Regions from separate parts of the Bradyrhizobium sp. JR3.5 genome, predicted to be linked through region 4. Evidence: predicted binding sites of a transcription regulator. Region 4 holds the regulator's gene; each other region holds the start of a gene.
What was found. The regulator PhoB, encoded in region 4, activates phosphate uptake and scavenging genes when phosphate is short. The targets are predictions, from matches to a motif close to TGTCATNNANCTGTCAT.
Positions count from the first base shown of each region.

Region 1: the regulator PhoB is predicted to act here: its motif matches at 5,976-5,992, upstream of ACVWW1_RS03320 (UDP-2,3-diacylglucosamine diphosphatase).
Region 2: the regulator PhoB is predicted to act here: its motif matches at 5,771-5,787, upstream of phnC (phosphonate ABC transporter ATP-binding protein).
Region 3: the regulator PhoB is predicted to act here: its motif matches at 2,682-2,698, upstream of ACVWW1_RS07560 (phospholipase C).

Region 1 covers NZ_JBSRYV010000001.1:677,502-685,274, forward strand. The annotation lists partial or broken gene ACVWW1_RS03290 (xanthine dehydrogenase family protein molybdopterin-binding subunit) at 1-2,288, shown strand, start outside; gene ACVWW1_RS03295 (c-type cytochrome) at 2,393-2,839, shown strand; gene ACVWW1_RS03300 (CHRD domain-containing protein) at 2,945-3,367, opposite strand; gene ACVWW1_RS03305 (c-type cytochrome) at 3,534-4,463, shown strand; gene ACVWW1_RS03310 (Lrp/AsnC ligand binding domain-containing protein) at 4,475-4,720, opposite strand; gene thiD (bifunctional hydroxymethylpyrimidine kinase/phosphomethylpyrimidine kinase) at 4,914-5,711, shown strand; gene ACVWW1_RS03320 (UDP-2,3-diacylglucosamine diphosphatase) at 6,016-6,828, shown strand; gene ACVWW1_RS03325 (glycosyltransferase family 4 protein) at 6,825-7,773, shown strand, end outside.
Region 2 covers NZ_JBSRYV010000002.1:605,036-612,808, forward strand. The annotation lists gene phnH (phosphonate C-P lyase system protein PhnH) at 1-540, opposite strand, end outside; gene phnG (phosphonate C-P lyase system protein PhnG) at 545-1,006, opposite strand; gene phnF (phosphonate metabolism transcriptional regulator PhnF) at 1,111-1,836, shown strand; gene phnE (phosphonate ABC transporter, permease protein PhnE) at 2,014-2,862, opposite strand; gene phnE (phosphonate ABC transporter, permease protein PhnE) at 2,859-3,743, opposite strand; gene phnD (phosphonate ABC transporter substrate-binding protein) at 3,825-4,754, opposite strand; gene phnC (phosphonate ABC transporter ATP-binding protein) at 4,830-5,645, opposite strand; gene ACVWW1_RS19490 (transferase hexapeptide repeat family protein) at 5,856-6,503, shown strand; gene ACVWW1_RS19495 (alpha-D-ribose 1-methylphosphonate 5-triphosphate diphosphatase) at 6,518-7,690, shown strand; gene ACVWW1_RS19500 (DUF1045 domain-containing protein) at 7,711-7,773, shown strand, end outside.
Region 3 covers NZ_JBSRYV010000001.1:1,501,266-1,509,038, forward strand. The annotation lists partial or broken gene ACVWW1_RS07545 (aspartate/glutamate racemase family protein) at 1-72, shown strand, start outside; partial or broken gene hydA (dihydropyrimidinase) at 72-1,485, shown strand; gene ACVWW1_RS07555 (alpha/beta fold hydrolase) at 1,515-2,426, shown strand; gene ACVWW1_RS07560 (phospholipase C) at 2,713-4,410, shown strand; gene ACVWW1_RS07565 (cytochrome-c peroxidase) at 4,447-5,766, shown strand; gene ACVWW1_RS07570 (aldo/keto reductase) at 5,839-6,669, shown strand; gene ACVWW1_RS07575 (hypothetical protein) at 6,847-7,740, shown strand; gene ACVWW1_RS07580 (DUF599 domain-containing protein) at 7,754-7,773, opposite strand, start outside.
Region 4 covers NZ_JBSRYV010000002.1:3,728,556-3,736,328, forward strand. The annotation lists gene ACVWW1_RS34655 (ATP-binding protein) at 1-25, shown strand, start outside; partial or broken gene pstS (phosphate ABC transporter substrate-binding protein PstS) at 162-1,174, shown strand; gene pstC (phosphate ABC transporter permease subunit PstC) at 1,406-2,395, shown strand; gene pstA (phosphate ABC transporter permease PstA) at 2,400-3,245, shown strand; gene pstB (phosphate ABC transporter ATP-binding protein PstB) at 3,242-4,063, shown strand; gene phoU (phosphate signaling complex protein PhoU) at 4,075-4,791, shown strand; gene phoB (phosphate regulon transcriptional regulator PhoB) at 4,922-5,632, shown strand; gene ACVWW1_RS34690 (GcrA family cell cycle regulator) at 5,781-6,293, opposite strand; partial or broken gene ACVWW1_RS34695 (acetylornithine transaminase) at 6,780-7,773, shown strand, end outside.

The sequences.
Region 1 (7,773 bases), on a different contig from region 4:
GTCGGACAAAGTGTGCGACGCAAGGAGGATGACGCTCTGATTCGCGGCAAGGGCCGCTATACCGACGACGTTGCACCGTCTCCCGCATTGCACGCGCTGATGCTGCGCTCGCCGCATGCGCACGCGACCTACACGATCGATGCCGGCAAGGCCGGCGGCATGCCCGGCGTGGCGCTGATCCTGACCGCGGCCGATGTCGCCGAGCTCGGCGGCCTGCCGTGCCTGTTCAATCTCGAAACCGATCCGTTCACCGCACCGCCTTATCCGATCCTCGCCAAGGATGAGGTGCGCCATGTCGGCGACGCCATCGCCTTTGTGGTCGCCGATACCGTCGATCATGCCCGCGACGCGATCGAGGGCCATCGACGTCAAGTGGACGCCGTTGCCGGCGGTGGCCGGCCTGATGAATGCGGTGAAGAAGGGCGCGCCGCAGGTGTGGCCGGACAAGCCCGGCAATCTGCTGTTCGACGTCTCGATCGGCGACAAGGGCGCGGCCGAGGCCGCCTTCGCCAAGGCGCATGCGGTAGCCGAGATCACCATCGTCAATCCGCGCGTCATTACCAATTTCATGGAGACCCGCGCCGCGGTCGCCGAGTACGACGCCAAGAAGGATCATCTGACGCTGACGATCGGCAGCCAGGGCAGCCACCGCCTGCGCGAGATCCTCTGCGACATGATCCTGAAGATGCCGAAGGAAAACATGCGGGTGATCTGCCCGGATGTCGGCGGCGGCTTCGGCACCAAGCTGTTTCCCTATCGCGAGTATGCCCTGATCTCGGTCGCGGCGCGCAAGCTCAAGAAGTCCGTCAAATGGACCGCCGAGCGCTCCGACCATTTCATGGGCGACGCGCAGGGCCGCGACAACCTCACCACCGCGAAGATGGCGCTCGCCGAGGACGGCAAATTCCTCGGCATGGATGTCGACCTGATGGGCGACATGGGTGCCTATCTCTCGACGTTTGCGCCCTATATCCCGCATGGCGGCGCCGGCATGCTGCCGGGTCTCTATGACATCAAGGCCTTCCACTGCCGCGTCCGCACCGTGTTCACCAACACGGTGCCGGTCGACGCCTATCGCGGCGCCGGCCGCCCGGAGGCCGCCTATGTGATCGAGCGGCTGGTCGATGCCGCCGCGCGAAAGCTCGGCATGACGCCGGACGCCATCCGGCGGAAGAATTTCATCCCACCGAAGTCGCTGCCCTACACGACCGCGACCGGCAAGGTCTACGACTCCGGCGACTTCGCCGCGCATATGAAGCGCGCGATGGAGATTGCCAACTGGAAGGAGTTTCCGAAGCGCGCCAAGGCCGCCAAGAAGGACGGGCTGGTGCGGGGCATCGGCATGGCGAGCTATGTCGAAGGTCTGCGGCACCATGGGCGAGGAGACCGCCAATGTGGCGCTCGATCCCAACGGCGACATCTCGATCCTGATCGGCACGCAGTCGAGCGGGCAGGGCCACCAGACCGCTTATGCGCAGATCGTCGCCGAGCAGTTCGGCGTACCGCCGGAGCGCGTCCATGTGCTGCAGGGCGACACCGACAAGATCGCGACCGGCCTCGGCACCGGCGGCTCGGCCTCGATCCCGTCCGGCGGCGTCAGCGTGCAACGGGCGACGCACGAGCTCGGCAACAAGCTGAAGGAGCTTGCGGCCCAGGCGCTGGAAGCCGGCGCCGGCGATCTCGAGATCGCCGACGGCCGCATCCGCATCGCCGGCACCGACCGTTCGGTCAGCTTTGCCGATCTCGCCAAGCGCCCCGGCGGCGATACGTCGAAGATGAATTCGAGCGCGACCTTCGCCAGCGCCGACGGCACCTATCCGAACGGCACGCATCTCGCCGAGGTCGAGATCGATCCCGCCACCGGCATCATCAAGATCGTCAGCTACGTCATCGTCGACGATTTCGGCGTCACGCTCAATCCGCTGATGCTCGCGGGCCAGGTTCATGGCGGCGCGATGCAGGGCATCGGGCAGGCGCTGATGGAGCAGGCGGTCTACAGCCCGACCGACGGGCAGCTCGTTACCGGCACCTTCATGGACTATGCGATGCCGCGCGCCGCTGACGGGCCGTCCTTCGTGTTCGAGACCCACAACGTTCCCTGCACGACCAATCCGATGGGCGTGAAGGGGGCCGGCGAGGCCGGCGCGATCGGCTCGTGCCCGGCGGTCGTCAACGCGATCGTCGAGGGACTGCACCGCGAATACGGGATCGACCACATCGACATGCCGGCCACGCCGGAGCGGGTCTGGATCGCGATCCGCGAGGCGCAGCGCCGCCATAATCTCTGATAAATTGTCGCAGGCGGAATGAAGACTCCGCCTGCGGTGTTTGCAAACCAGGCCGGCCGCGTACCTGCGGACCCGGGACAGAGCAGGATTGAGGGGTTTTGCCGATGAAGCGGATTGTCGTCGTTGCAGCGATGCTTGCGTTGAGTGCGGGGGCGGTGGTGGCCGACCAGAATCAGGTCAAGCAGACCCAGGCCCAGATGAAGGAAACCGGCAAGAACGCCGGTGCACTCGGCGCCATCATCAAGGGCGAGAAGCCCTACGAGCAGGCAACGGTCGACGCCGCGCTGGCGAAGTTCGAGGACACCGCCAAGAAGCTGCCGACGCTGTTCCCTGAAAGCAGCAAGGGCCTCAAGACGGAAGGTGATTACTCCGCTGGGCCGAAGATCTGGGAAGACAAGACCGGCTTCGAGCAGCACATCGCGAGCTTTGCCAAGTCCGTCGCTGACGCCAAGGGCAAGATCAAGGATGTCGACACGTTGAAGGCCGAGCTGACGGTGATCGGCAAGCAGTGCGGCGGCTGCCACGAGACCTATCGCCTCAAGAAGGGCTGATCGCCATTCGGTCGATCAAAGGGCGGATGCCGTGAAGCATCCGCCCTTTTTTGTGCCGGCCGTTTCTTGTTGACGTGACTTTGTGCGATCTACTTGGTGAACTGATTACTTCGTGACCTGGCCGCGGATCTCGCCGCCCGGGTTGGCCGCGGTGTGGACGTTGACATAGTACTTGCCGGCGAGGAGATCGGCGGCCTGCGCGTCGGTCAACGTTGCGCTGCCCTCGACCGGGCTCGACGTCGCGTTCGGGATGGCCACCGCGACACCGGAATTCTTGCCGGCTTCGGCGGGGCCGTGGAAATGCGCGGCGGTGGCCGGACCCGACAGGCCGGAATAGGTCAGCTTCCAGCTGAGCTTCTTGGTGGCTGCGTCGTAGTCGATGTCGGCAGTGCCGGTGCCGGCGCTGGTGGTCGCAGGCACTTCGGACTTGCCGTCCAGCTTGGCGTGCAGCTTTTCGGCAAAGGCCGGGCCGGCGAGCACGATTGCGGCGCCGAGTGTCAGCGTAGCGAGCAAGGTCTTGTTTGGCATGGTTCTCTCCCCTTTGACGTCACACGATGGTTGCAAATCTTCAAACCGCGGCTCTTTGGATTTATTCCCAAAATGATCGTGAGTGCGGCAAATTTGATGCGAGCTTGTGCGACCGGTTGCCATCATACTGGCTGATTAACTGACGCGACCAATGGCGGATCGGTGAATGTTGCGACGAATTCTCCTCCTGGCCGCTTTGGCCGGCTTGATCGGCTTCGGTGTGTTCTGGTGGCTGACAATCCCCGCGACCGTTGCCGCGAGCGCACTGCCCGCCTACCAGCCCAATCTGGCCAACGGGCTCACAACGTTCAATGTGGGAGGATGTTCCTCCTGCCATGCGGTGCCGAAGCAGGAAGATCGCACTAGGCTCGGCGGCGGCCTCGCGATACCGTCGCCGTTCGGTACCTTCTATGCGCCGAACATCTCGCCCGACCCGAACGACGGCATCGGCCGCTGGAGCGAGGCTGATTTCGTCACCGCGGTCATGAAGGGCACGTCGCCCTCGGGGACGCATTATTTTCCGGCGTTTCCCTACACATCCTATCAGCACGCCAGGCTCAATGACGTGCGCGACCTGTTTGCCTATCTGAAGACCTTGCCGCCGATCGCCGGCAAGGTGCGCGACCACGATGTGCCGTTTCCCTTCAACATCAGGCGCAATGTCGGTGTCTGGAAATTCCTGTTCATGGACGGCAAGCCGTTCGTCGCGGATGCGAGCCGCTCGGCGCATTGGTATCGCGGCGCCTATCTCGTCAACAGCTTCGGCCATTGCGCCGAGTGTCACAGCCCGCGCAATTTCCTCGGCGGCATCATCACCTCGCAGCGCTTCGCCGGTGGCCCGAATCCGGAAGGCGAAGGCTGGGTGCCCAACATCACGCCGCGGGGGATCGCCGACTGGAGCGCGAAGGACCTCGCCTATTTCCTCGAGAGCGGACAGACGCCGGACGGCGACAGTGCCGGCGGATCGATGGTGCGCGTGATCCGCAACACCTCGCAACTCTCGCCGAGCGATCGCGACGCGATCGCCGAATACATCAAGTCGCTGCCGCCGGTCGAGGGGCCGCCGAAGCCGGTGAAGCCCGAGAAGAAGTCCTAGCGGGGGGCGTCCTACTTCGCGCCGAACGCCTTGAAGGTGATGATGGTGAGGGTGTCCTGGATGCCCGGGATCACCTGAACCTTCTCGTTGATGAAATGGCCGATGTCGGTGTCGTGGTCGACGTAGAACTTGACCAGCAGATCGTAATTGCCCGCGGTCGAATAGATCTCGGAGGCAATCTCGGCTTCCGCCAGCGCGTTGGCGACGGTGTAGGACTGGCCGAGCTTGCATTTGATCTGGACGAAGAAAGGAACCATCAAAGTCGTCTCCGGGGATTTGGCCGACTATAGGCCAAAAACGGGCGGCCAAAGCAAGAGGTGAAGGCAAGGGGGCAACAAGGCCAACTCGCGGTAGAGTCAGGCGAACTTGCTGCCAATGGGCGGCCGGGCTAGGACAGGCCATGATCTTGTTCGTCATGGTCTCATTCGTCGCAACCGCCGGTCCCGCAACATGACGCCGGTCGCGCTCACCATTGCCGGCTCGGATTCCTCGGGCGGGGCGGGCATCCAGGCCGACCTCAAGAGCTTCGCCGCGCTCGGGGTCTATGGCGCCTCCGCCATCACGGCGCTGACGGCGCAGAACACCACGGGGGTCAGCGGCATCCATCCGGTGCCCGCGGCGTTCGTCACGGCCCAGATCGATGCGGTGTTCTCCGACCTCGACGTCGGCGCGGTGAAGATCGGCATGGTGGCGCAGGCTGAGACGATCGTGGCGATTGCCGACGGGCTGAAGCGCTGGGCGCCGCGCCATGTCGTGCTCGATCCGGTGATGGTCGCAACGTCGGGCGATCGGCTGCTGGCGGCTGAGGCGGTCGATGCGCTGAAGACCATGCTGTTTCCGCTGGCCTCGCTGATCACGCCGAACCTGCCGGAAGCGGCGGCGCTGCTGAACGAGCCGGTCGCTTCAAACGAGGAGGACGTCGCGCGACAGGGCCGGCAATTGCTGGCGATGGGATGTCGCGCGGTGCTGGTCAAGGGCGGCCACGGGCACGGCGCCGAGAGCATCGACTATCTGATCGACGGCGCGCGCAGCATCGCGCTCGCGGCGCCGCGCATTGCGACCGCGAACACGCACGGCACCGGCTGCTCGCTGTCATCGGCGATCGCCGCCGGACTGGCGAAGGGTGAAGGCATGGAGACCGCCGTGCGCAACGCCAAGGCCTGGATCTCTGATGCGATCGCCGCCGCCGATCGCTTCGCTGTCGGACGCGGCCACGGGCCGGTGCACCACTTCCACAAATATTACTGACGCTCGCATAGCCCGAATGAAGCGCAGCAAAATCCGGGGCCGCGCTCTCGGCGGAAGCACCTTCCAGGATTGCGCTTCGCTCCATCCGGGCAACGTGTTCATCGCTGCGCGTTGTTCCGCCGCGATATGCAGGCAACACAACGCCTGTTCCGCACAGCTGCGTCCACCCATGTCGCCAGATTGTCGCACGCCGCTGTTATCCGCACTGGAGGGGCGTGCTGCTGATTCTCGTTAACTGTTAGTGAGGCCTTGGGTCGCGGGGATCGTCATCGCCTTGTCACAGGAATCTGTTAGGTGCACAGGCATGGGAAGTGACTCCTTGAGTGAAGAAAGCCCAGAGCGGCGCTTTCGCACTTTGTTTATCTCCGATGTTCATCTCGGAGCCCGCGGTTCGCAAGCCGACCGCCTGCTGGACTTCCTCCGCTCCCACGATGCCGACACGATCTACCTCGTTGGTGATATCGTCGACGGCTGGGCGCTGAAGTCGAACTGGTACTGGCCGCAGACCCACAATGATTTCGTGCAGAAGATGCTGCGCAAGGCGCGCAAGGGCGCCAAGGTGATCTACGTCCCGGGCAACCACGACGAGTTCCTGCGCAAATATTACGGCACGCATTTCGGCGGCATCGACGTGGTGGAGAACACCGTTCACACCGGCGCCGACGGCAAGCGCTACCTCGTGATCCACGGCGACATCTTCGATCTCGTGGTGCAGAACGCGCGCTGGCTCGCCCATCTCGGCGACAAGGCCTACGACTTCGCGATCCAGATGAATCGCTTCGTCAACTTCTTCCGCAAGATGTTCGGCGTGCCGTACTGGTCGCTGTCGCAATGGGCCAAGCTGAAGGTCAAGAAGGCGGTGAACTATATCGGCGCGTTCGAGGCGACGCTGGCCGGCGAGGCGCGGCGTCACGGCTGCGACGGCGTGATCTGCGGCCACATCCATTACGCGACGATTCATGACGAGCACGGCATCCGCTACATGAATTGCGGCGACTGGGTCGAGAGCTGCACGGCGCTCGCCGAGCATGAGGACGGCAATTTCGAGATCATCACCTGGACCGACCCGGTGCGCCGGATCGCGCCAGTTCCGCGAGTGACGGCACGCGCTGCATGACGCATATCCTGGTCGCGACCGATGCGTGGCATCCCCAGGTCAACGGGGTTGTCCGCACGCTGACCATGATGGCACAGGCGGCGAAATCGCTCGGCGTGGAGGTGAGCTTCCTGACGCCGGACGAGTTCCGCACCTTCGCGATGCCGAGCTATCGCGATCTCCGGCTGGCGCTGCCGTACCAGGCCAAGGTCGCCAGCCTGATCGAGGCGGCCAGGCCCGACAGCATCCATATCGCGACGGAAGGCCCGATCGGGCTGTCGGTCCGCCGCTATTGCCGTAGGCGCGGCCTGCCGTTCACGACGAGCTTCCACACCCGCTTCCCCGAATACGTCTCGGCACGGACGCCTGTCCCGGAAGCCTGGGTGTGGCGGGCACTGCGCTGGTTCCACAGGCCGAGCCGGGCGGTGATGGCCGCGACCCCGGCGCTGGCCGCCGAACTCCGCCAGCGCGGCTTCCGCAACGTGGTGCTGTGGTCGCGCGGCGTCGAGACCGCGCTGTTCCACCCGCGCGATGTCGATCTCTGCCTGCCGCAGCCGGTCTATCTCAGCGTCGGCCGGGTGGCGGTGGAGAAGAACCTCGAAGCATTCCTTGATCTCGATCTGCCCGGCACCAAGGTGGTGGTTGGCGACGGCCCGGCGCGGGCGGCGCTGGAGCGGAAATATCCGGAAGCCCTCTTCCTCGGCGCCCGCCATGGGGAAGAATTGGCCGAAATCTATGCCGCGGCTGATGTGTTCGTTTTCCCCAGCCGCACCGATACGTTCGGTTTGGTGCTGCTTGAAGCGCTGGCCAGCGGCCTGCCGGTTGCCGCTTTTCCGGTCACCGGTCCCCGCGACGTGATCGGCGCGGCGCCGGTCGGCGTGCTCGACGAGGATCTGCGCCACGCCTGCCTGGAGGCGCTCAGCATCCCGCGGCAGGCCTGCGTCGATTTCGCCGCGCTCCACACCT
Region 2 (7,773 bases), 3.1 Mb from region 4:
GACGTCGATGCCGCGCGGGAACAGCGCTTCATTGATCGACAGCCGCTGGAACAGGTCGCGCGGCTTGATCATCGCCTGCAACAGCGCGCTGCCGTCGATGCCGGGACCTTTCAGCTCGAAGGCCGGCCCCTGCGTCAGGCTGTCGACCTGCAGGATCAGAGTGGTCGACCGGTCAGGATATTCGCTGCTGCCGAACGCGAAACGCTCCAGCGCCGGCAGGTTTGCGGCATCGCCGATCAGCGCAAAGCTTGCGATCGCGGAATCCGCGACCACCGGCGCGCTGGCGTGAAACTTCAGCCAGCGGGCGACGTCCAGCGTCGCCGACATCGCGGCATCGAGCCAGATCGGCGTATCGTGATCGAACAGCGTCAGCGCGATCGCGGCCGAGCCGCGCATCATCCCGGCCGGCGTTCCGACATCAGCGGCGACACGCTGCACGCTGCCTGGGCGCGCCATCGCATCCATCACGGAGCGGAACGTGGATTGCGCCGACAGCACCTTGTCGGCAAACCCTGCGGGCATTTCGGCAATCGTCGTCATTGCATCATCCCTCACCGCGCACCATGGTGTAGAAATCAACCCGCGTCGCCGCGGTCTCCGCGGCCTTGCGGGCGCGTTCGGCATTCATGGCAACACGCAGCGGCGCGATCACCTTCGCTTCGACCTCGCCGGACAGCTCCGCCGATTGCACCATGGCGTCGCACAGCGCGATCATCTGCGCCTTGTGCGCATCGCGGCCGAGCGTGTAGCCGAAGCCCACCTCGCCGGTCGCAAGCCGCACCGCCGCGCGCGACACCGTCGCCTCGCCGACGTTGAACGGCGCACCGTCGCCGCCGATCCGCCCGCGCATCATCACGAGGCCATTCTCCGGCTCGCGCAGGTTTTCATGCGTGGGTACTGCGATCGCCGCCAGCCTGCCTGCGATATCGGCCGCGGCGGAGTGCGCCAGCACCGTCATCGCGGCCTTGCGCTGGGCCTGTCTGCTGTCGGGTCCGGTCGAATTCATGGGCAACCTTGCTTGCATCAAGTTGTCTATGATAATAGACAACTTGATAGCCGAGTGCCATGACTGTTTCGTGACAAACCGAAGATTTCTGGTATCACCGCGCCATGAGCATGCAGGAAAGTTCCGGCGTCGCCTTGTGGCGGCAGGTCGCTGACGGCATCGAGCGCGGCATCGCCGACGGCCGCTTTGCCGCGGGCGAAAAGCTGCCCGGCGAGATGGAGATCGCCGAGACTTACCGGGTCAACCGCCACACCGTGCGGCGGGCGCTCGCCGCACTGGCGGAGCGCGGCCTGGTGCGCGCCGAGCGCGGCAGCGGCACCTATGTCGAAGCCCAGCGCCTTGCCTACCCGCTGCGCTCACGCACGCGATTCTCGGAGATCGTCGGCGCCGGCGGCCACGAGCCGCGCGGCCAGCTGATCGATGCAGGCAGCGATGTTGCCAATCGCGGCATCGCGCGCGAGCTGGGCTTGAAGATTGGCGCGCCGCTGATCCGGATCGAAGCGGTGCGTCTCGCCGACCGGACGCCGATCTGCGTTTCCACCACCTGGCTGTCGGCCGAGCGCTTTCCCGATGCAGGCAGCGTGTTCGCCGACGTCCGGTCGATGACGAAGCTGCTCGGGCATTACGGCGTGAAGGATTACCACCGCGCCTCGACCCGGATCACCGCGGCGATTGCCGATGCGACCGACGCCGCACGGCTCGATCTGCCGCTGGGCCGGCCGGTGCTGGTGGTCGACGCGACCGATGTCGATATGCTGGACCGCCCGCTGGTGACCAAGCGCTCGCGCTTCGCCGCCGAGCGCGTGGAGTTTCTCGTCGAGAATAGCTGATCTCTCTACTCCCTCGCCCCGCTCTTGCGGGGAGAGGGTTGGGGCGAGGGGCTGCCTCCGCGAATCCGACAGATGTGAGTACGGGGACAAACCCCTCACCCGGATTGCACCGGACGATGCTTCGCATCGCCGAGCGCAATCCGACCTCTCCCCGCAAGCGCGGGGCGAGGTGACGTCCTACACCACCGCCCTTTGGCCGATGATGGCAAAGCGCAGCTTGCTCGAGATGAAATCGATCGCGGCGACCGCAATCAGGATCATCAGGATCAGGAACGACACCTTCTGCCATTCCAGCACCCGGATCTGCTCGGCGAGCTGCAGCCCGATGCCGCCGGCGCCGACGATGCCGATGATGGTGGCCGAACGCGTGTTCGATTCGATGAAATAGAGCACCTGCCCGGCGATCACAGGCAGCACCTGCGGCAGCAGCCCGAAGCGGATTTCATGCAGCGCGTTGCCGCCGGAAGCGCGGATGCCCTCGACCTGCTTGCGGTCCGCCGCCTCGATCGCCTCGGAGAACAGCTTTCCGAACGCGCCGAAGTCGGAGACCATGATCGCCAGCACACCGGCAAACGGGCCGAGGCCGACGACGTTGATCCAGACCAGCGCCCAGATCAACGTATCGACGCCGCGGATCGAATCCAGGAAGCGGCGCACCGGAAAGCGGATCAGGTTCGAGGGGATGATGTTGCGCGCCGCCAAGAGGCTGACCGGCAGCGCAAAGAGGGCCGCAAGCGTGGTGCCGAGCAGCGCGATCGACAGGGTCTCGCCGAGCGCCTGCATGTAGAGCGGGAACGACGCGCCGGGATTCGGCGGGATCATCATCATGGTGATCCAGCCGAGTTGGCTCATCCCCGTGATCAGCTTCGCTGGCGAGAAGTCGAGATCGACCAGGCCGTATGCGAAGATCGCGAGCGCCGCCACGATCACGGCCGGCAGCGCCAGCCGTGCCGACGCCGGACGTTCGAACACGCCGGGGTATTTCCCGCGCAATTCCGCGGTGTCCGGCTTCGGCAGCTGGCTCATCGGCGGGTTTCCTTGCCGAACAGCCGGCCGCGCAGCCAGCCGGTCGAGATGTCGATGATGAAGACGGTGACGATGATGGTGACGAGGATCGCGCTGACGTCGGAATAGTAGAACTTGCGGATCGCGACTACCAGCTCCTGCCCGATGCCGCCGGCGCCGACGAAGCCCATCACCGACGCCTCGCGGACATTGATCTCGAAGCGCAGCAGCGCATAGCTGGCGTAGCCCGCCGAGACCTGCGGCAGGATGGCAAAGCGCATGCAGGACAGCCAGCTCGCGCCGGTGGAGCGGATGCCCTCGACCGGCTTCATGTCGGCATTCTCGACGATTTCGGCGAACAGCTTGCCGAGCGCCCCGGTGGTGTGGATCGCAATCGCCAGCACGCCGGCCATCGGCCCGAGGCCGAACGCGATCACGAAGATCAGCGCGAACACGATGCCGGGCACGGTGCGGGCGAATTCGAGCAGGCGACGGACGGTAAAGCGCACCCACGGTCCCGGCGAGGTGTTCTGGGCGGCGAAGAAGTTCAGCGCAAAGGCGAACACGGCACCGGTCAAGGTGCCGACATAGCTGATCAGGAGGGTCTCACCGAGCAGCCGGAGCCATTTCTTCAGACCCCAGAACCATTCCACCGGATCGGTCCAGACCCGGGCACCGGAATCCAGCGTCAGGATGCGGTCGAAATAGCTGACGAAGTTGCCGAAATAGGTGAAGAACGTGTGCAGATTCACCTCGGCGCCGAGCGCCGCGATAAAAAGCGCCGCGCAGAACACCGCGGCCGCCACCGTTACCTTCAGCCGCTTGCGCGCGACCGCCTTGCGATAGGCATCGTTCAGCGTCGCCAATTGCTGCGCGGGAAGGATGGAAATGGCGGTCGCCATCGATGCGGGCCAGTCTGCTCGAGGGGTGAACGAAAAGGGCCGGGTTGTCGAAACCCGGCCCAATTCAGCAGCGACGTGCGATCAGGAGCCTTTCTTGCGCAGAGCGTCGACGAACTTGATCAGCTCGATGGTCTTGTCGTAGTCGGCGTTGGTGACTGGCTGCCATGGACGGTTCTTGCCGTCGGACAGCTTCTTGAAGGCTTCCGGATCCTTCGTCGGCATGTCGAGGAAGGCCTGCTTGATCTTCGCCTTCATGTCGTCGGGAAGACTCTCGAGATAGGCGTAGGGCGAGTTGATGATCAGGTCGGACTTCACGATGATGCGGAAGTCCTCCTTCTTCAGCGGCGTGCCGTCGCTCGACTTCACCATGTTCTTGGCGAGCATGCGGGTCAGGTTGGAATCATCGTCGGCATTCCACCAGTTGGCGGCGACGTCGACGGTGCCCTGCGCCAGCGCCAGCACAGCGTTCTCGTGGCTGCCGGTGAAGACGACCTTGGAGAAGTAGGTCTCCGGATCGATCCCCATCTGGTTCAGCTTGAAACGCGGCATGTTGTTGCCGGAGGTCGAGTTGGGATCGACCAGGCCGATATTCTTGCCCTTGAGGTCTTCGACCTTCTGGTACGGGCTCTTGGCGAGCACGTAGAACACCGAATAATAGCCCTTCGAACCGTCGGCATTGACGTCGATCACGAACGCGTCGGTCTTGACGCCGGTGAGGCGGGCGCGGGCGAACGACGCCGGGCCGTAGTAACCGATGTGGATGTTGCCGGCGCGCTGGCCCTCGATGACGGCTGCGTAGTCGTTGGCGACGCGCAGGGTCACCTTGATGCCGAGTTCCTTCGACAGATATTCGGTGAGCGGACCGTAGCGCTCGGTAACGCCGGAGCCGTTCTCGGCGGGGATCACCGCGAAGGTGATCTCCGGATACTTGGTCTTCCAGTCCTCGGCCGAAGCCGATCCTGCGAATGCCAGCGCAGCGGCGCCGGCCAGAATGATGCGACGAGTGATCATGTTACCCCTCTTTGGTAGTTACGCCTGTTGGCCGGGCGAAATGCCCGGTTGCCCTGTTTCTCGAAAATGCGCCGCTCAGGCCGCGGCTGCGGTGCCGAGCGCCGGAGCAGTTGCGCCATCGGGCACGGGCAGCGGTGCCGCGCCCATGACGTCATTGGCCTCGAGGTCATAGAGCTCGCGGGCAATGTGGTCGGTCAGCGCCGCGGGGGCGCCGTCGAACACCACGCGACCCGCCGCCATGCCGATCAGGCGATCGCAATAGGTTCGCGCCAGGTCGAGGGAATGCAGGTTGCAGAGCACCGTGATGCCGAAATGCTTGTTGATGCGCAGCAGCGCATCCATCACAATCTTGGTGTTGCGCGGATCGAGCGAGGCGATCGGCTCGTCGGCAAGAATGATGTCGGGCTCCTGCACCAGCGCGCGGGCAATCGCGACCCGCTGCTGCTGGCCGCCGGAGAGCTGGTCGGCGCGCTGCGCCGCGAGCTGGGCGATGTCGAACTGCTCGAGCGCCGACAGCGCAAGCGCCCTGTCCTGCTCCGGCCAGACCTGCGCCAGCGAACGCCAGGACGGGATCTGCGCAAGCCGGCCCATCAGCACGTTGGTCAGCACGTCAAGACGCCCGACGAGGTTGAATTGCTGGAAGATCATCGCCGAGCGCGCCCGCCACTGCCGCAGCGCCTTGCCGCGCAGCGCGGTGACATCGGTGCCTTCAAACAGGATGCGGCCGGAGGTCGGGTCGGCGAGACGGTTGATCATCCGCAGCAATGTCGACTTGCCGGCACCGGAGCGGCCGATCACGCCGACGAAGCTGCCCGGCGCGATCGAAAAGGATGCGTTATCGACTGCGGCCTTTGTGCCGAACCGGCACGTCAAACCTTCCACCACCAGCATGCAATGCTCCAACCGCGTCGCGTTGGGCCATCGCTATCCCCGGTGCTTGACAGTTATGTGACGTGACATTGCAGTGCGGCGATCGTCCACACCCCTCCCCTGCCGTTCGTTTGACGTCATTGCAACGTCATGATGTTGTCATCAAGCATCCCGATGACGAGCCCGCATCTCCCCGGAAGCCAAAGATTTACAAGATTTGCGGAGGCCCTGATGGCCGGAAAAACACTCTCGGTTGTGCCGACGATCGACCCGACTGCGTCGGTGCGCGAGAGCAAGCTCGGCAAATATACCGAGGTCGGCGCGCGCACCATCCTGCTTGAAGTCAGCATGGATGACTATTCCTACGTCGTGAACGACAGCCAGATCACCTACACCTCGATCGGCAAGTTCTGCTCGATCGCCGCGATGACCCGCATCAATCCCGGCAACCACCCGATGCATCGCGCGACCCAGGCGCATTTCACCTACCGCGCCAGCGCCTATTTTCCCGGCGAGAGCGACGACACCGACTTCTTCAACTGGCGACGTGCGCATCACGTGCATATCGGCCATGACGTCTGGATCGGTCACGGTGCGATCCTGCTGCCGGGCCGGAACGTCGGAACCGGCGCTGTCGTCGCTGCAGGCGCGATCGTGACCAAGGATGTGCCCGCCTACACCATCGTTGCCGGTAATCCGGCGCGTCCGGTCAAGCGGCGCTTCTCCGAGACAGCAGCGGATCGCCTGACAGCACTCGCGTGGTGGGACTGGGATCACGAAACACTTCGTCGTGTCCTGCCCGACTTCCGCAAGCTCGCGGTCGAGGAATTTCTCGACAAGTACGAGGCCGAGGCCGTATCCCAATCACGGAATAAATAACGGAGCACCGTATCGTGACGGACATTTTCATCGAGGGCGGACGCGCGCTGGTTGACGGTGCCTTGGTCGAGACTTCGCTGCGGACCTCAGGCCGCGACATCGGCGCGCTCGACGCCGAACAGGGCCGCGCCGCGCTCCACATCAATGCCGGCGGCCTGCTGGTGCTGCCCGGCATCATCGATCTGCACGGCGATGCGTTCGAGCGGCAGATGATGCCGCGCCCCGGCGTCGATTTCCCGACCGACGTGGCGCTCATCGACAGCGACCGGCAAGCGATCGCCAACGGCATCACCACCGTCTTCCATGGCACGACCTGGTCGTGGGAGCCCGGCCTGCGCAGCGCGGAGAACGCGCGCAAGCTGCTCGATGCGATCGAGGCGCTGCGGCCGCAGCTCGCCGCCGATACGCGCTTCCACCTGCGTCACGAGACCCACAATCTCGAAGCCGAAGCCGAGATCATTCAATGGCTCACCGAAGGCCGCATCGACCTGTTCGCCTTCAACGACCACAGCAACGTCAAGCCGAAGAAGCGCAACCAGCTGGCCGAACGCACCGGACTCTCCGTCGAAGCCGTCAACGACATGCTCGATCGGATCGTGGCGCGCCGTCCCGTGGTGCCCGCCTCGATCGCGCGACTGGCGGCCGCAGCACGCGCGGCGAACATTCGGATGCTCTCGCATGACGACAACACCCCCGCGATGCGCCAGGAGTTTCGCGCGCTCGGCGCCACGATCGCCGAATTCCCCGTCAATGAAGACACCGCGCGCGATGCCGCGGCCGCGGGCGACTTCATCGTGTTCGGGGCGCCCAATGTGGTGCGCGGCGGCAGCCACACCGGCTGGACCAAGGCATCCGACATGATCGCACAGGGCCTCTGCTCGGTGCTGGCGTCGGACTACTATTATCCGGCGCAACTGCTCGCCGCGTTCCGCCTCGCCGCCGATGGCATCCTGCCGCTCACCAAGGCCTGGGACCTGATCTCGTCGGCGCCGGCACGCGCGGCCGGGCTTGCCGATCGCGGCGTGATTGCCGCGGGCCGCCGCGCCGACATCATCGTCGTCGACGACAAGGTGCCGCAGCGGCCGCGCATCGTCGCCGTAATATCAGCCGGACGGTTGGTGCATCTGGCTGATGCGAGCTGCCTCGTTCACTCGCTCGCCCCGCGCAAAACGGTTGCGGCAGCATAGTCAGGACCTATTCTGCTGCCATGGCCAACACTCCGCGCTACGCGATCTATTATGCGCCGTCGCCCGACAGCGCCCTGCACCGC
Region 3 (7,773 bases), on a different contig from region 4:
CCAACGCTCGGACTGGCGGAGCCGCTTGCTGCAATCATCGAACATCGCTCACCGAAAGAGGGGACAGACTGATGTCCTTCGACACCATCATCCCGCGGCGGCACCGTCGTCACCGCTGCCGACACCTTTGCCTGCGATGTCGGAATCCGTGACGGCAAGATCACGGCGCTCGGCCGCGATCTCGGCGATGCGGCCACGATCATCGACGCCACCGACCGGCTCGTGCTGCCGGGCGGCATCGACAGCCACGTCCACTTCGCCCAGCCGTCGGGCGACGGCATCGTGATGGCGGACGGTTTTGCCAGCGGCACCCGCTCGGCGGCGTTCGGCGGCAACACCACCGTGCTGCCGTTCTGCCTGCAGGAGAAGGGCCAGACGCTGCGCGAGGCGCTCAAGCACTACCATTCGCTGGCGGACGGCGAATGCCATGTCGACGTCGCCTTCCATCTGATCGTCACCGATCCGACCGAGCACGTGCTGGGCCAGGAGCTGCCGGCGCTGGTCGAGGACGGCTATACCTCGCTCAAGGTCTTCATGACCTATGAGGGGCTGGCGCTGTCGGATCGCGAGCTGCTCGAGACCATGTCGGTCGCGCGCGAGACCGGCGCGATGCTGATGGTGCATGCGGAAAACTTCGACGCCATCCGCTTCCTGACCGACCGGCTGGAACGCGCCGGCAACATTGCGCCGCGCTTCCACGCCACCTCGCGGCCGATCCCGGTCGAGCGCGAGGCCACCCATCGCGCGATTTCGCTGTCCGAGCTGGTCGACGTGCCGATCATGATCGTGCATGTGTCGAACCGCGAGGCGATGGACGAGATCCGGCGCGCGCAGCAGCGGGGCTTGCGGGTGATGGGCGAAACCTGTCCGCAATACCTTGTCCTGACCGAGAAGGATCTCGACCAGCTCAACATGGAAGGCGCAAAGTACGTCTGCTCGCCGCCACCGCGCGATGTCGCCAGCCAGCAGGCGTGCTGGGAAGGCTTGCAGCAGAAAGTGTTCTCGGTGTTCTCGTCGGACCATTGTCCGTTCCGCTACGACGACCCGCAAGGAAAGCTCGCGCCCAAGGGGCGTACCAGCTTCCGCTGGGTGCCGAACGGCATCCCGGGGGTGGCGACGCGGCTGCCGATCCTGTTCTCCGAGGGCGTGGTGAAGGGGCGCATCGACCTCAACAGCTTCGTCGCCTTCAGCGCCACCAATCACGCCAAGATCTACGGCCTCTATCCGCGCAAGGGCACGATCGCGGTCGGCTCCGATGCCGACATCGCGCTGTGGGACCCCAAGCGCAAGGTGACGATCCGCCACGAGCTGATCCATGACGGCTCCGACTACACGCCCTATGAAGGGCTCGAGGTCACCGGCTGGCCGGTGTTGACCATGGTGCGCGGCAAGGTGGTCGTCGACGACGGCACCCTGGTCGGCAGCAAGGAGCACGGCACATATTTGCCGCGCGCCAAACCCCAGGCGGGGGCAACCATTTCCTAACACCCAAAGCAAGAAGGCAGGAGACCACCATGCCCTACGCGACAACCGACGACGGCGTGCGGCTCTATTTCGAGGAGACCGGATCCGGCCATCCGGTGATCCTGGTCCATGAATTCGCCGGCGACCTGCGCAGCTACGAGCCGCAGATGCGGCATTTCGGCAAGCGTTTCCGGACCATTGCCTATAATGCGCGCGGCTTTCCGCCGTCTGATGTGCCCGAGCAGGTCGCGTCCTATTCGCAGGCACGCGCAGCCGACGATATTCTTGCCGTGCTCGATCACATCGGCGCGCCGAGGGCGCATATCATCGGCCTCTCGATGGGTGGCTTTGCGACCTTGCATTTCGGATTGCGTCATCCGGCGCGGGCGCTGTCGCTGTGCATCGGCGGCTGCGGCTATGGCGCCGAGCTCGACAAGCGCGAGACGTTTCGCGCCGAGGCCGACGTGATCGCGGGCATGATCCGCAACGACGGCATGCCGGCCTTCGCCGAGCGCTACGCCTACGGGCCGACGCGCGTGCAATACGAGAACAAGGACCCGCGCGGCCACGCCGAGTTCAAGACCATGCTGGCCGAGCACTCGGCGGTGGGATCGGCCAACACTCAGCAGGGTGTGCAGAAGGAGCGACCCTCGCTCTACACGCTGGTCGACGAAATGAAGCGCATCACGGTGCCGACGCTGATCATCACCGGTGACGAGGACTGGCCGTGCCTGCTGCCGGGCATTCTGATGAAGCAGAGCATTCCGTCGGCCGCGCTCGCCGTCATGCCGAACTGCGGCCACGCCATCAACATCGAGGAGCCCGACGAATACAACCGGATCGTCGGCGAGTTCCTGGCGCAGGTCGAAAGCGGCCGCTGGCAGCAGCGCGATCCGAGAGCGGTGAGTGCTTCGATCACGGGGATGAAGGACGAGTTGGCTCGGCCAGATACGTCACGTTGAATTGTGCGACTACAGGAATCGTCTCGGACCGTGCGTGCATGAACACGTGGTACGCGCGGATGTAGGTCACATCACGACGCGCGTGCCGGCGTCATTGAGTTCGCGATCGATTCGATGACATCGATGCAATATCCGTTCGCGCGCGCCGCAACCGCCGCGTGAGATCGAACGCGTGACGATCACGTCGCGATGACACGTCAATCGCAAAACCGACACAGAGCTGTTACGCGCGCTGGCTAATGTGCCGCATGTCGACGTCATAAATCCTTAAAAAATGGGGCAAGAAGTGAAGGCGAAATTCCTTTCAACGGTCGGAGTCTGTCTGGTCGCTGCTGCTGCAGTTGTGTGCAGCGCCGCGGCTCACGACGATGATAGAGATCACGATCATCGTCATCCGAACGACATCCACACCGCAACGCCGATCAAGCATCTCGTCATCATCTTCAACGAGAATCGCTCGTTCGATCATTATTTCGCAACCTACCCGAATGCGGCCAATCCGACCGGCTCGATTCCGTTCGTTGCGAAGCCGCATACGCCGAAGGTCAATAACCTCGCCAACGCCAATTTGTTGACCAACAACCCGAACACCAATCCGGCCAACGGCACGGGCGCGACCAATCCGTTCCGCCTCGACCGCACGCAGGCCAACACGCGCTCGCAGAATCACGCCTACACGCCCGAGCAGCAGGCGGTCGACAACGGCAAGGAAGACCTGTTTCCGAAATTCACCGGTCGCGGCACCGCCGGCGGCGTCGGTGCCTTCGGCACCAACGGGCAGGTGATGGGTTATTTCGACGGCAACACGGTCACCGCGTTCTGGAACTACGCACAGAACTTCGCGATGAGCGACAATAGCTGGACCGACACCTTCGGTCCGTCGACGCCCGGCGCACTCGAGGTGGTTGCGGGCCAGACCAACGGTGCGCAGAACATCGTCGGCACGTCATCGTCGATCGCCGACGGCCAGGGCGGCCTGACGTTGATCGGTGATACCGACCCTGCCTACGACTCCTGCTCGAGCACGACCAGCCAGGTCCTGATGACCAGCAAGAACATCGGCGACCTCCTCAATGCCGAGCACATCAGCTGGGGCAGCTTCATGGGCGGCTTCGACCTGACGCTCAAGAACAGCAACGGCACCACCAATTGCGCCCGCAGCACCTTCTCGAGCAACGTCAACGGCAGCATCGTCGACTACATCCCGCACCATGCCTGGTTCCAGTACTACAAGTCGACCGCCAACCCGACCCATGCGCGGCCGAGCTCGGTCGACGCGATCGGCCACACTTATGTGCCCGGCAGCAAGACGCTCGATCCGGCCAATCACGCCTACGATCTCGAGGACTTCTACGCCTCGGTGAAGGCCGGCAACTTCCCCGCCGTCTCCTACATCAAGATGCCGGCCTATCAGGACGGTCATCCCGGCAACTCCGATCCGCTCGACGAGCAGGTGGGCAATGTCGAGCTGATCAACTTCCTGCAGAAGCAGAAGGAGTGGCGCGAGACCGCGGTCATCATCACCTATGACGACTCCGACGGCTGGTATGACCACCAGTACATTGCGCCGATCAGCGCCTCGTATGATCCGACCGCCGACCAGGTCAACGGTCCCGGCCAGTGCGGCCGTGGTATCGGCAAGCAGACGCAGCCCAAGGGCCTGAACGGTCAGCCGGTGAACGGCCGCTGCGGTCCCGGCACGCGGATCCCGTTCCTGCTGATCTCACCTTACGCCAAGAAGAACTTCGTCAGCCACACGCGCATCTCGCAGGCGTCCGTCGTGCGCTTCATCGAAGACAACTGGCTGCACGGCCAGCGTCTCGGCGGCGGCGCGTTCGACGACAGCGTCGAATCGATCACGGACATGTTCGACTTCGATCATGGCCATGATCACGACCGCGACGATCAGGAGAACAAGCTGTTCCTCGATCCGACGGCCGGCACGGTCATCGTCAGCCCGTCTGATGATCATCACCATCACTAACGCTCTGGGATCACTGGACGTCATATGAACGGCCGCATGTTGTGGCTTCTCGGCGCCGGCCTGCTCTGCATGGCCGGCGCCGTTGCGGCAGTCGAGACCCAAGGACTTCCGGGGACAAATCCGAGCCCGGTGCAGCTCAGGCGTCCGCCCGTCGCCCCGTTGTCCGGCATGGCGCAGCTCGGCCAGAAGATATTCTTCGACGCGTCGCTGTCCTCGTCAGGCGCATTGTCGTGCGGCTCCTGTCACAGTCCAGATCACGCCTACGGGCCGCCCAACGATGCGGCGGTCATGTTCGGCGGCCCCGCGCAATCGCGGCAGGGGACGCGCGCCGTTCCGGGACTGACCTATCTGGAACGCCAGCCGAATTTCAGCATCGGACCCGAGAAGGACGAGGACGACAATCTCGTCGACTTCGCGCAACTGGCCGCGGCAGGCCAGCAGGCTGCGCGTGCGAAAAAGGTCGCGACCGGGACCGCGGCGTCGGCGGTCAACATCGTTCCGCAGGGTGGGCTGTTCTGGGATGGCCGCGCCGATACGCTGCAGGACCAGGCGATCTTCCCGCTGCTTGATCCCAATGAGATGGACGGCGGCAGCATCGAGGTGTTGGCGCAGAAGCTGCGCCAGGCGAGCTATGCGCCGCGCTTTGCCGAACTGTTCGGCGCTCAGGTCTTCGACAATACGCGGCTGCTGGTCGCCGAGGCGATGTTCGCGGTCGCGCGCTATCAGGTCGAGGAGCCGAGCTTCCATCCCTACAGCAGCAAGTTCGACTACTGGCTGGAAGGCAAGGCGCGGCTGAGCGAGAGCGAGTTGCGCGGCTTGCAACTGTTCAACGATCCGGACAAGGCCAATTGCGCCGGCTGCCATACTTCGTCGCCGACCCGCGACGGCCTGCCGCCGCTATTCACCGACCATCAGTATGAGGCGCTCGGCGCGCCACGCAACGCCGCGCTCGCCAGCAACCGCGATCCCAACTATTTCGATCTCGGGGCCTGCGGCCCGTATCGCACCGACATTGCCGAGCAGACGCAATATTGCGGGATGTTTCTGACGCCGACCTTGCGCAACACCGCAACCCGCCACGTGTTCTTCCACAACGGCGTCTTCACGAGCCTCGAGCAGGTGCTGGATTTCTATAACTTCCGCGATACCAATCCGGAGAAGGTCTACCCGCGTGCGGCTGACGGTACAGTGCGGAAATACGACGATCTGCCGGAAAAACATCACGGCAATGTCGACGTCGCCGATCCGCCGTTCGAGCGCCGTCTCGGCGACACGCCCGCGATGACGGCGCAGGATGAAGCCGACATCATCGCCTTCCTGAAGACGCTGACCGATGGTTACCAGCCGGAGCGGTGAGCGGTCGCGACGGCTCATCGTGGAACCCATGCGTGAGTTGGCAGGTCCTCGTCATGCGCGCATAATGGGCCCATGAATGTCGTAGAAGGCAACGGTGCCAGAGTTCCCGCGATCGGGCTCGGCACCTGGGAGCTGCGCGGGCGGACCTGCGCCCGCATCGTCGAGCAGGCGCTGCGGCTCGGTTACCGGCACATCGACACCGCCCAGATCTATGACAACGAGCGCGAGGTCGGCGAGGGGCTGCGCGCCTCCGGCATCAAGCGCGACGATGTGTTCCTGACCACCAAGGTCTGGACCACACATTTCATGGCGAAGGATCTCGAACGTTCCGCCAAAGAGAGCCTGGCGCGGCTGCGTATGGCCGAGGTCGATCTGTTGCTGCTGCACTGGCCGCATCCGCACGTGCCGCTTGCCGAGACGCTCGGTGCGCTGGCGCGGGTCAAGCAGGCGGGACTGGCGCGGCATATCGGGGTCTCGAACTTCAACGTGGCGCTGATCGAGGAGGCGGTGGCGGCGTGCCCCGAGCCGCTCGCCTGCGATCAGGTCGAGTACCATCCTTATCTGGGCCAGGCCGACGTGATCGAGGCGTGCACGCGCCATGGCATGGCATTCGTCGCCTACAGCCCGATCGCGAAAGGACGCGTCAAGGGCGACCGCGCGCTGGCGCGGATCGGCGACCGTTATCGCAAGACGGCTGCCCAGGTCTGCCTGCGTTGGCTGGTGCAGCAGAATGTCTCCGCGATCCCGCGCACCTCGAAGCTCGAGCGGCTCCAGGAAAATCTCGACATCTTCGACTTCGAGTTGTCGGATGAGGACATGCGCGAGAATTTCGGCAATCGGGCGCACGGCCGCGCGCTGACGGCCCATCTGAACGCCCATGGCGCGTTGGGTCCTTGCCTGTGAATCGCCGCGCGGAAAATGGCTGGGCAGCGGTCCGGACCATGCTATTGCGCGCTGGCCGATTGCGGTTTTGCACCGAATGGGGATTGAGGCAGGCGGGTTCCACCCGGTATTGTGACCGGCGGGGAGACGACACTGATGTGATCGAGTGGGATGAAGTTTCGGCCAAACGCGGATCTGATGGCATCGGTGTTCGTGCACCTGATGCTGCTCGCGCTGATTTTCCTGTATTCGGAGGTGCATCAGTTCGATCCGGTCGCCGCTGACACGGTGCCGGTCGAGATCGTGACGCCGCAGGAGGTCGCCAGGAGCGAGATCAAGAGCGAGATCAAGCCCGATCCGGTGCCAAGCCCGTCGCCGACGCCGGAGCTGCAGTTACCATCGCTCGACAAGCCCGTGGACACGGCCAAGTCCGAACCACCGGCGCAAGCGCCGGCAGCACAGCCGCAGCAGGCCCAGCAGCAACCGCCGCAGAAGCAGGCGACGCCGCCGGAGCCCAAGCCCAGCCCGGCTCCGCAGCATGCTGCCGTCGAGCCGCCGGCACCGCGGACGCCGGCACCCCAGACGCCGCCGATGCCCCAGCCAATGGCGCAGCAAGCAGCGACGCCATCGCCACCCGCCTATGTGCAGCCCGAGCCGGACCTGTCCGTCAAATACAATGTCATGCTCGGTTTGCCGCCCGACATCCCCATCAAGCCGCCGGCCGAAGCTCCGCACGGCCCCGGTCCCGGCAAGGACAATTTCGACGCCGCCGCCACCGAGCAGGCCGACGTCGGCTCCAGCGTGGTCGCCGAATTCCGCCGTCATCTGAAGAGCTGCATGAAGCTCCCGGCGACGCTGAGCACCGGCGATGACGTCAGGATCAAGCTCAGGGTGTTCATGAAGCCCGATGGCAAGCTCGGCGCATCGCCGTTGCTGATCGAGGCTACCGCATCGGAAAAGGGGCCGCTGCTGCTCAAGAGCGCGACCGAGGCGCTGCAGGCCTGCCAGCCCTATGCGATGCTGCCGCGGGACCGCTACGGCGAATGGAAGGTGCTCGACCTCGACTTCACGCCGCGCGATTTCGCATCGTGAGCCGAGGCAAGTCTCAGCTTCCCATCGCCTGCC
Region 4 (7,773 bases):
GACCCCGTTGCCGACCCAAAGCTAAGCGTTTTCAGTCGCCTAGTACTGTCATCCAACTGTCATCCAACCTTCGTAAAAGCAGCATCGACCGCTCCTAGATGGACCGGCGTGGGCGCGATCGGGCGCAATTGGCGCTTCGCTCACAAGATGGAGACCACCCCATGAATTTCATCAAAGCTATCGTCGCTGCCGGCTTGGTCGCCGCTTCGACGTCGGCCTTCGCTGCCGATATTACCGGCGCCGGCGCAACGTTCCCGTTCCCGATCTATTCGAAGTGGGCTGACGCCTACAAGAAGGACACCGGCAATGGCCTGAACTATCAGTCGATCGGTTCCGGCGCCGGTCATCAAGCAGATCCAGGCCAAGACCGTGACCTTCGGCGCGACCGACGCGCCGCTCAAGGCCGAGCAGCTCGAGAAGGACGGCCTCGTCCAGTGGCCGATGGTGATGGGCGCGATCGTTCCGGTCGTGAACCTGGAAGGTGTCAAGCCGGGCGATCTCGTGCTCTCCGGCGAAGTGCTCGGCGACATCTATCTCGGCAAGATCACCAAGTGGAATGACGCGGCGATCGCCAAGCTCAATCCGAAGCTGACCCTGCCGGCCGACGCGATCACCGTCGTGCGCCGTTCGGACGGTTCGGGCACCACCTTCAACTTCACCGACTACCTCTCCAAGTCGAACGCCGACTGGAAGTCCAAGGTCGGTTCCGGCACCGCGGTCGAGTGGCCGGTCGGCGTCGGCGCCAAAGGCAACGAGGGCGTTGCCGGCAACATCGGCCAGACCAAGAACGCGATCGGCTATGTCGAATACGCCTATGCCAAGCAGAACAAACTGACCTACACCGCCGCTGGTCAACAAGGCCGGCAAGACCGTGCAGCCGACGATCGCCGCCTTCCAGGCTGCTGCGTCGAACGCTGATTGGTCCAAGGCTCCCGGCTACTACGTGATCCTGACCGACCAGCCGGGCGAAGCCTCCTGGCCGATCACCGCGGCGACCTTCATCCTGATGCACAAGGACTCGACCGACAAGGCGGCCTCGCAGGAAGCGCTCAAGTTCTTCAAGTACGCCTTCGAGAAGGGTGGCAAGGCGGCCGAAGAGCTCGACTACATCCCGATGCCGGACTCGGTCGTCAAGCTGATCGAGAAGACCTGGTCCTCGGACATCAAGAGCTAAGTCCGACGCTTTGAACAACGCCTGTGCCGCCTCCCAAGGGCGGCGCAGGTCAAGCGACCAAGATCCGGGCTCCATCACCGCGGCAAGAAACGCGGGGCGGGGGCCGCGGTTCGCGCCCCGGGTGGCGCAAGCCGGACCGACGCCCGGCCAAAATGCGTCAGTGAAGATCGCTTCGGGGCGTAGCGGTTTGCGTGGCTTTCACATAGTAATGAGGGGATTGGCGTGGCAGACATGGCTGTTCAGAGCGATGTGATGGAAGCCGCGGGACCTTACGATCGCGCCAAGGCCCTCAGCGCCTTCAAGCTCGGCGATCTCACCTTCTATTGGATCACCCGTATCTCGGCGATCTCGGTCCTGTTGATCCTCGGCGGCATCATCCTGTCGCTGATCGCCGGCGCCTGGCCGGCGATGAAGGAATACGGCTTAGCCTTCCTCTGGACGCAGCGCTGGGCGCCCTCGGCCGATCCGCCGGTGCTCGGCGCGCTTGGCCCGATCTACGGCACCTTGATCACCTCGGTCATCGCGATGCTGATCGCCATTCCGGTCGGCATCGGCATCGCCATCTTCCTCACCGAGCTCTGCCCGCAAATGCTGCGCCGCCCGATCGGCATCGCGATCGAGCTGCTCGCCGGCATTCCCTCGATCATCTACGGCATGTGGGGCTTCTTCGTGCTGGGCCCGTTCCTGGCCAACACGTTCCAGCCCTTCATGATCAGGATCTTCGAGGGCGTTCCGGTGCTGGGTGCGGTGTTCGGAGGCCCGCCGTCCTATCTCAGCCTGTTCAACGCCGCGCTGATCCTCGCGATCATGGTGCTGCCCTTCATCACCGCGATCTCGGTCGACGTGTTCAAGACCGTGCCGCCGGTGCTGAAAGAGGCCGCCTACGGCATGGGCTGCACCACCTGGGAAGTCGTCCGCAGCGTCGTGATCCCCTACACCCGGGTCGGCGTGATCGGCGGCATCATGCTGGCGCTCGGCCGCGCGCTCGGCGAGACGATGGCGGTGACCTTCATCATCGGCAACTCGTTCCGCATCTCGTCGTCAATCTTCGCGCCGGGCACCACGATCTCGGCGGCGATCGCCTCGGAATTCGCCGAGAGCGACGGCCTGCACCAGTCCGGCCTGATCCTGCTTGGCCTCTTGCTGTTCGTGCTGACCTTCTTCGTGCTCGCCGGCGCCCGGCTGATGCTGATGCGGCTTGAAACGAAAGCGGGGAAATAGGGCCATGAACCCGATCTACAAATCCCGCCGCCGCAGCGACATCGTCATTCGCGCACTCTGTGTCGGCGCGGCGCTGTTCGGCGTCACCTGGCTGGCGCTGATCCTGTTCACGCTGGTCTATAACGGCCTTGCCGGCCTCAGCATGCAGCTGTTCACCCAGAACACGCCGCCACCGGGCTCGACCGAAGGCGGCCTGCTCAACGCCATCGTCGGCTCGGTCATCATGACGGTGATCGGCGTCGGCATCGGCGCGCCGCTCGGCCTGTTCGCCGGCACCTACCTCGCCGAGTACGGCAAGCACGACAAGCTCACCTCGGTGATCCGCTTCATCAACGACATCCTGCTCAGCGCACCCTCGATCATCATCGGCCTGTTCATCTATGGCGCGGTGGTGGTGCCGATGCGCGGCTTCTCGGCGATCGCAGGCAGTCTCGCGCTCGCCGTGATCGTGATCCCGGTCGTGCTGCGCACCACCGAGGACATGCTGCTGCTGGTGCCCAATCCGCTGCGCGAGGCGGCTTCCGCGCTCGGCCTGCCGCGCTCGCTGGTGATCAAGCGGATCGCTTATCGTGCTGCGCGTAGCGGCTTGATCACCGGCGTGCTGCTGGCGACCGCCCGTGTCGCCGGCGAGACCGCGCCGCTGCTGTTCACCGCGCTGTCGAACCAGTTTTTCAGCTGGGACTTGACCAAGACGATGGCCAACCTGCCGGTGACCATCAACAACTTCGTGCAGAGCCCCTACGCCTACTGGAAAGAGCTGGCGTGGAGCGGCGCACTGCTGATCACATTCACCGTGCTCGCGCTGAATATCGGCGCGCGTATCCTTGGTGCCGAAAGGGCCGCAAAATGACCGAGCTCTCCGTTTCAACCAGTAACCCGAGCCACGTTGCACCGCATACGCCGCTGCCGGAAGCGCCGCCGAAAGTCACGGTGCGCAACCTTAACTTCTATTACGGCGAGCACCACGCGCTGAAGAACATCAACCTGACGCTGGGTACCAACCGCGTCACCGCGTTCATCGGACCGTCCGGCTGCGGCAAGTCGACCCTGCTGCGGATCTTCAACCGGATGTACGACCTCTATCCCGGCCAGCGCGCCACCGGTCAGCTGATGCTGGACCAGACCAACATTCTCGATCCCAAGCTCGACCTCAATCTGCTGCGCGCGCGGGTCGGCATGGTGTTCCAGAAGCCGACGCCGTTCCCGATGACGATCTACGAGAACATCGCCTTCGGCATCCGCCTCTACGAGAAGATCTCGAAGTCCGAGATGGACGACCGGGTCGAGAAGGCGCTGCGCGGCGGCGCGCTGTGGAACGAGGTCAAGGACAAGCTGAACGCTTCCGGCCTGTCGCTTTCCGGCGGCCAGCAGCAGCGCTTGTGCATCGCGCGCACCGTGGCGGTGCGGCCCGAGGTGATCCTGTTCGACGAGCCGTGCTCGGCGCTCGATCCGATCTCGACCGCCAAGGTCGAGGAGCTGATCCAGGAGCTCTCCGAGGACTACACGATCGCGATCGTCACCCACAACATGCAGCAGGCGGCGCGCGTCTCCGACAAGACCGCCTTCATGTATCTCGGCGAGCTGATCGAGTTCGACGACACCAACAAGATCTTCACCTCGCCGAGCGATCGACGGACTCAGGATTACATCACCGGCCGGTTCGGCTGAGGAGATACAAGATGGCTTCTGAACATACCGCCAAGGCATTCGACAGCGACCTGCAGGAGTTGACCCGCCTGGTCGCCGAGATGGGCGGCCTCGTCGAGCGGATGATCACCGAGTCGGTCGACGCGCTGATCCGTCGCGACGTCGCGCTCGGCAAGCGCGTGGTCGCCGCCGACATCGAGATCGACAATCTGCAGCGCGTCATCGAAGAGCGCGCGGTGCTGACGATCGCCCGCCGCCAGCCGATGGCGATCGACCTGCGCGAAATCGTCAGCGCGATGCGCGTGGCCACCGACCTCGAACGGATCGGCGACCTCGCCAAGAACATGGGCAAGCGCGTCGCGGCGCTGGAAAGCGATTTCCAGCCGCTGAAGCTGATCCGCGGCCTGGAGCACATGACCGACCTCGTGCTGTCTCAGGTCAAGTCGGTGCTCGACGCCTATGCCGCGCACGACCTGCCGGCGGCGATGAACGTCTGGAAGGGCGACGAGGAGGTCGATGCGATCTGCACCTCGCTGTTCCGCGAGCTGCTGACCTACATGATGGAGGATCCGCGCAACATCTCGTTCTGCATCCATCTGATGTTCTGCGCCAAGAACATCGAGCGGATCGGCGATCACGCCACCAATATCGCCGAGACCGTGTTCTACATGATCGAGGGACAGCAGATCACCGACAAGCGCCCGAAGGGCGACATGACCAACTTTGCCACCACTGTGCCGGGTACCTAGGACATGATCCGCGAGCGCGGAGCCGGATTGTCTTCACGACAAGTCGTTTCCGCGGGGATTATGCCCAGGAAAGTAAGCGTTTCGGTTTGCGTCTGGGCAACGGATCACCACAGAGAGAGAATTTAAGCCGATGAGCGCACGCATTCTGGTAGTCGAAGACGAGGAAGCGCTGACGACACTGTTGCGCTACAACCTCGATGCGGAAGGCTACGATGTCGAAACGGTCGGGCGCGGCGACGATGCCGACACCCGCCTGAAGGAGCGCGTTCCCGACCTCGTGGTACTGGACTGGATGCTGCCGGGCCTGTCCGGCATCGAGCTGTGCCGCCGCCTGCGGGCGCGTCCCGAGACCAAGCAGCTTCCGATCATCATGCTGACCGCGCGCGGCGAGGAGAGCGAGCGCGTGCGCGGGCTTGCGACCGGCGCCGACGACTACATCGTCAAGCCGTTCTCGGTGCCGGAACTGCTGGCACGGGTGAAGGGCCTGCTGCGCCGCGCGAGCCCGGAGCGGCTTGCGACCGTGCTGACCTATGGCGACATCGAGCTCGATCGCGAGAAGCGCCGCGTGGCGCGCTCGGGACGTCCGATCGATCTCGGTCCGACCGAGTATCGGCTGCTCGAATTCTTCCTCGAACATCCCGGCCGCGTGTTCAGCCGCGAACAGCTGCTCGACAGCGTCTGGGGCCGCGACATCTATATCGATGAGCGTACCGTCGACGTGCATATCGGCCGCCTGCGCAAGCTGCTCAATCCGGGCCGCGAGCAGGATCCGATCCGCACCGTGCGCGGCGCCGGTTATGCGCTCGACGACCGGTTTGCCAAGGCCGAGCCGCAGCCGTAAGGCTTGCACGGCAACCTCAAGCCACAACACGGCGTTGTCCCGGCTTTCGCCGGGACGACGCTGGTGGATACTTCCGCGCGACGATCACACAAAAAAATCCCCGCTTTCGCGGGGATTTGTTTTTGCAGTCCAGGCAGTTTCCCGAGTGCTACTTGATCTGTGGCTTCGCCGACGGCCGGCGGCGATCGTTGGCGGGCTGGTAGGCAACGCGCGAGTGATGCGCGCAATAGGGCAGGCCGGCGAGCGCCTTGCCGCCGCAGAAGAAGAATTCCGGGCTCGAGGGATCGCCGACCGGCCAGTGGCAGGTGGCCTCGTTGAGCTGGAGCAGCGACAGCCGCTGGCTCATCGGCACCACGTTGTCGAAGGAGATCGGATCGGGCTCCATCTCGACCTCGAAGGCGTGCGCAAGCGCGGTGTTGCCGCGCGAGACCGGGCGCGCCACCCGCATCATGTGCTGGGCGGGGCGGGCCTTGCGCTGCCGCGGCGCGGCCGTGGAGGGGGCCTTGGCGCGGCCGGAGAGGCCGAGCCGATGCACTTTGCCGATCACGGCGTTTCGCGTCACATTGCCAAGTTCCGCCGCGATCTGGCTGGCCGAGAGGCCGGATTCCCAGAGCTTCTTCAGCTGCTCGACGCGATCGTCGGACCATGTCAATACAGTCATCACATTCTTCCTTTCGCATGGCGCCGGCCACTCATCGGAGCGGCGCTGCGAGCCAATCTGGACAAATATCCCTTCGGCCAGAATCCCTTAGCCCTCGCCGGGCACGGTGTTGCGCCCGAACGTTTACGCGAGACACGAAGGCTACTTAGAGGGTCCAGTACTGCCGCACGAGATGTCGTACCCGACAGGCCAAACGCTACAATATGGCGTGACTCTGGCGCAAGAGTCCGCGGCCGTGCGTCCACATGTTCCCACAAAGTTAAGCATTGCTATGAGGCTTTTCCACCGCACCGGAATGCTCCGGATTGCGCTGGTTTCGTATTGCAGGAAGGCCGGCTCCTGACGATTGACACTTACCGGCCGCCGCATAGAATGACCCGTACGTGCCGCCCGCAAAGGCGGCCGTTTTGTTTTCCGAAGCTGGCGGTTGCTGTGTTGGCGTCAAGGCGCGCGGCAATTGACGGCTTCAAACCGGCAGTGAACGCCATGACCAACGCCTCGTCGCATCTGCTCCCCGTCTTCGCCCGGGTCGATCTCGGCTTCGAGCGCGCGCGAGGGCGCCTGGCTGATCGCAACCAACGGCGACCGCTATCTCGATTTCACCTCGGGTGTCGCGGTGAACGCGCTCGGGCATGCGCATCCGCATCTGGTCAAGGCGCTGCAGGAGCAGGCGACCAAGCTCTGGCACATGTCGAACCTGTTCAAGAGCCCGGATGGCGAGGTGCTCGCCGCGCGGCTGTGCCAGCAGAGCTTTGCCGACTTCGTGTTCTTCTGCAATTCCGGCGCCGAAGCGATGGAGGGCGTGATCAAGCTGGTCCGCCACCACCACTTCTCCAAGGGCCATCCGGAGCGCTACCGCATCATCACCTTCGAGGGCGCCTTCCATGGCCGCACGCTGGGCACGCTGGCTGCGACCGGCTCGGCGAAATATCTCGAAGGCTTTGGCCCGCCGATGGACGGGTTCGACCAGGTGCCGCACGGCGACATCGAGGCGGTGAAGAAGGCGATCGGCCCGCACACCGCCGGCATCCTGATCGAGCCGGTGCAGGGCGAGGGCGGCGTGCGCTCGGCGCCGCAGGCGTTCTTCAAAGCACTGCGCGCGCTGTGCGACGAGCATGGCCTGCTGCTCGCCTTCGACGAGGTGCAGACCGGCATGGGCCGCACCGGCGAGCTGTTCGCCTACAAGCGCACCGGCGTCACGCCGGACGTGATGTCGCTGGCGAAGGCGCTCGGCGGCGGGTTCCCGATCGGCGCGGTGCTGGCGACCGCGCAGGCTGCGGCCGGCATGGCGCCGGGCTCGCACGGCTCGACTTTCGGCGGCAATCCGCTCGCGGTCGCCGCCGCCAATGCGGTGCTCGACGTCATGCTCAAGCCCGGCTTCTTCGAGCACGTGCAGAAGATGTCGCTGCTGCTCAAGCAGAAGCTCGCTTCCGTGGTCGACCGCTATCCCGGCGTGCTGTCGGAGGTGCGCGGTGAGGGC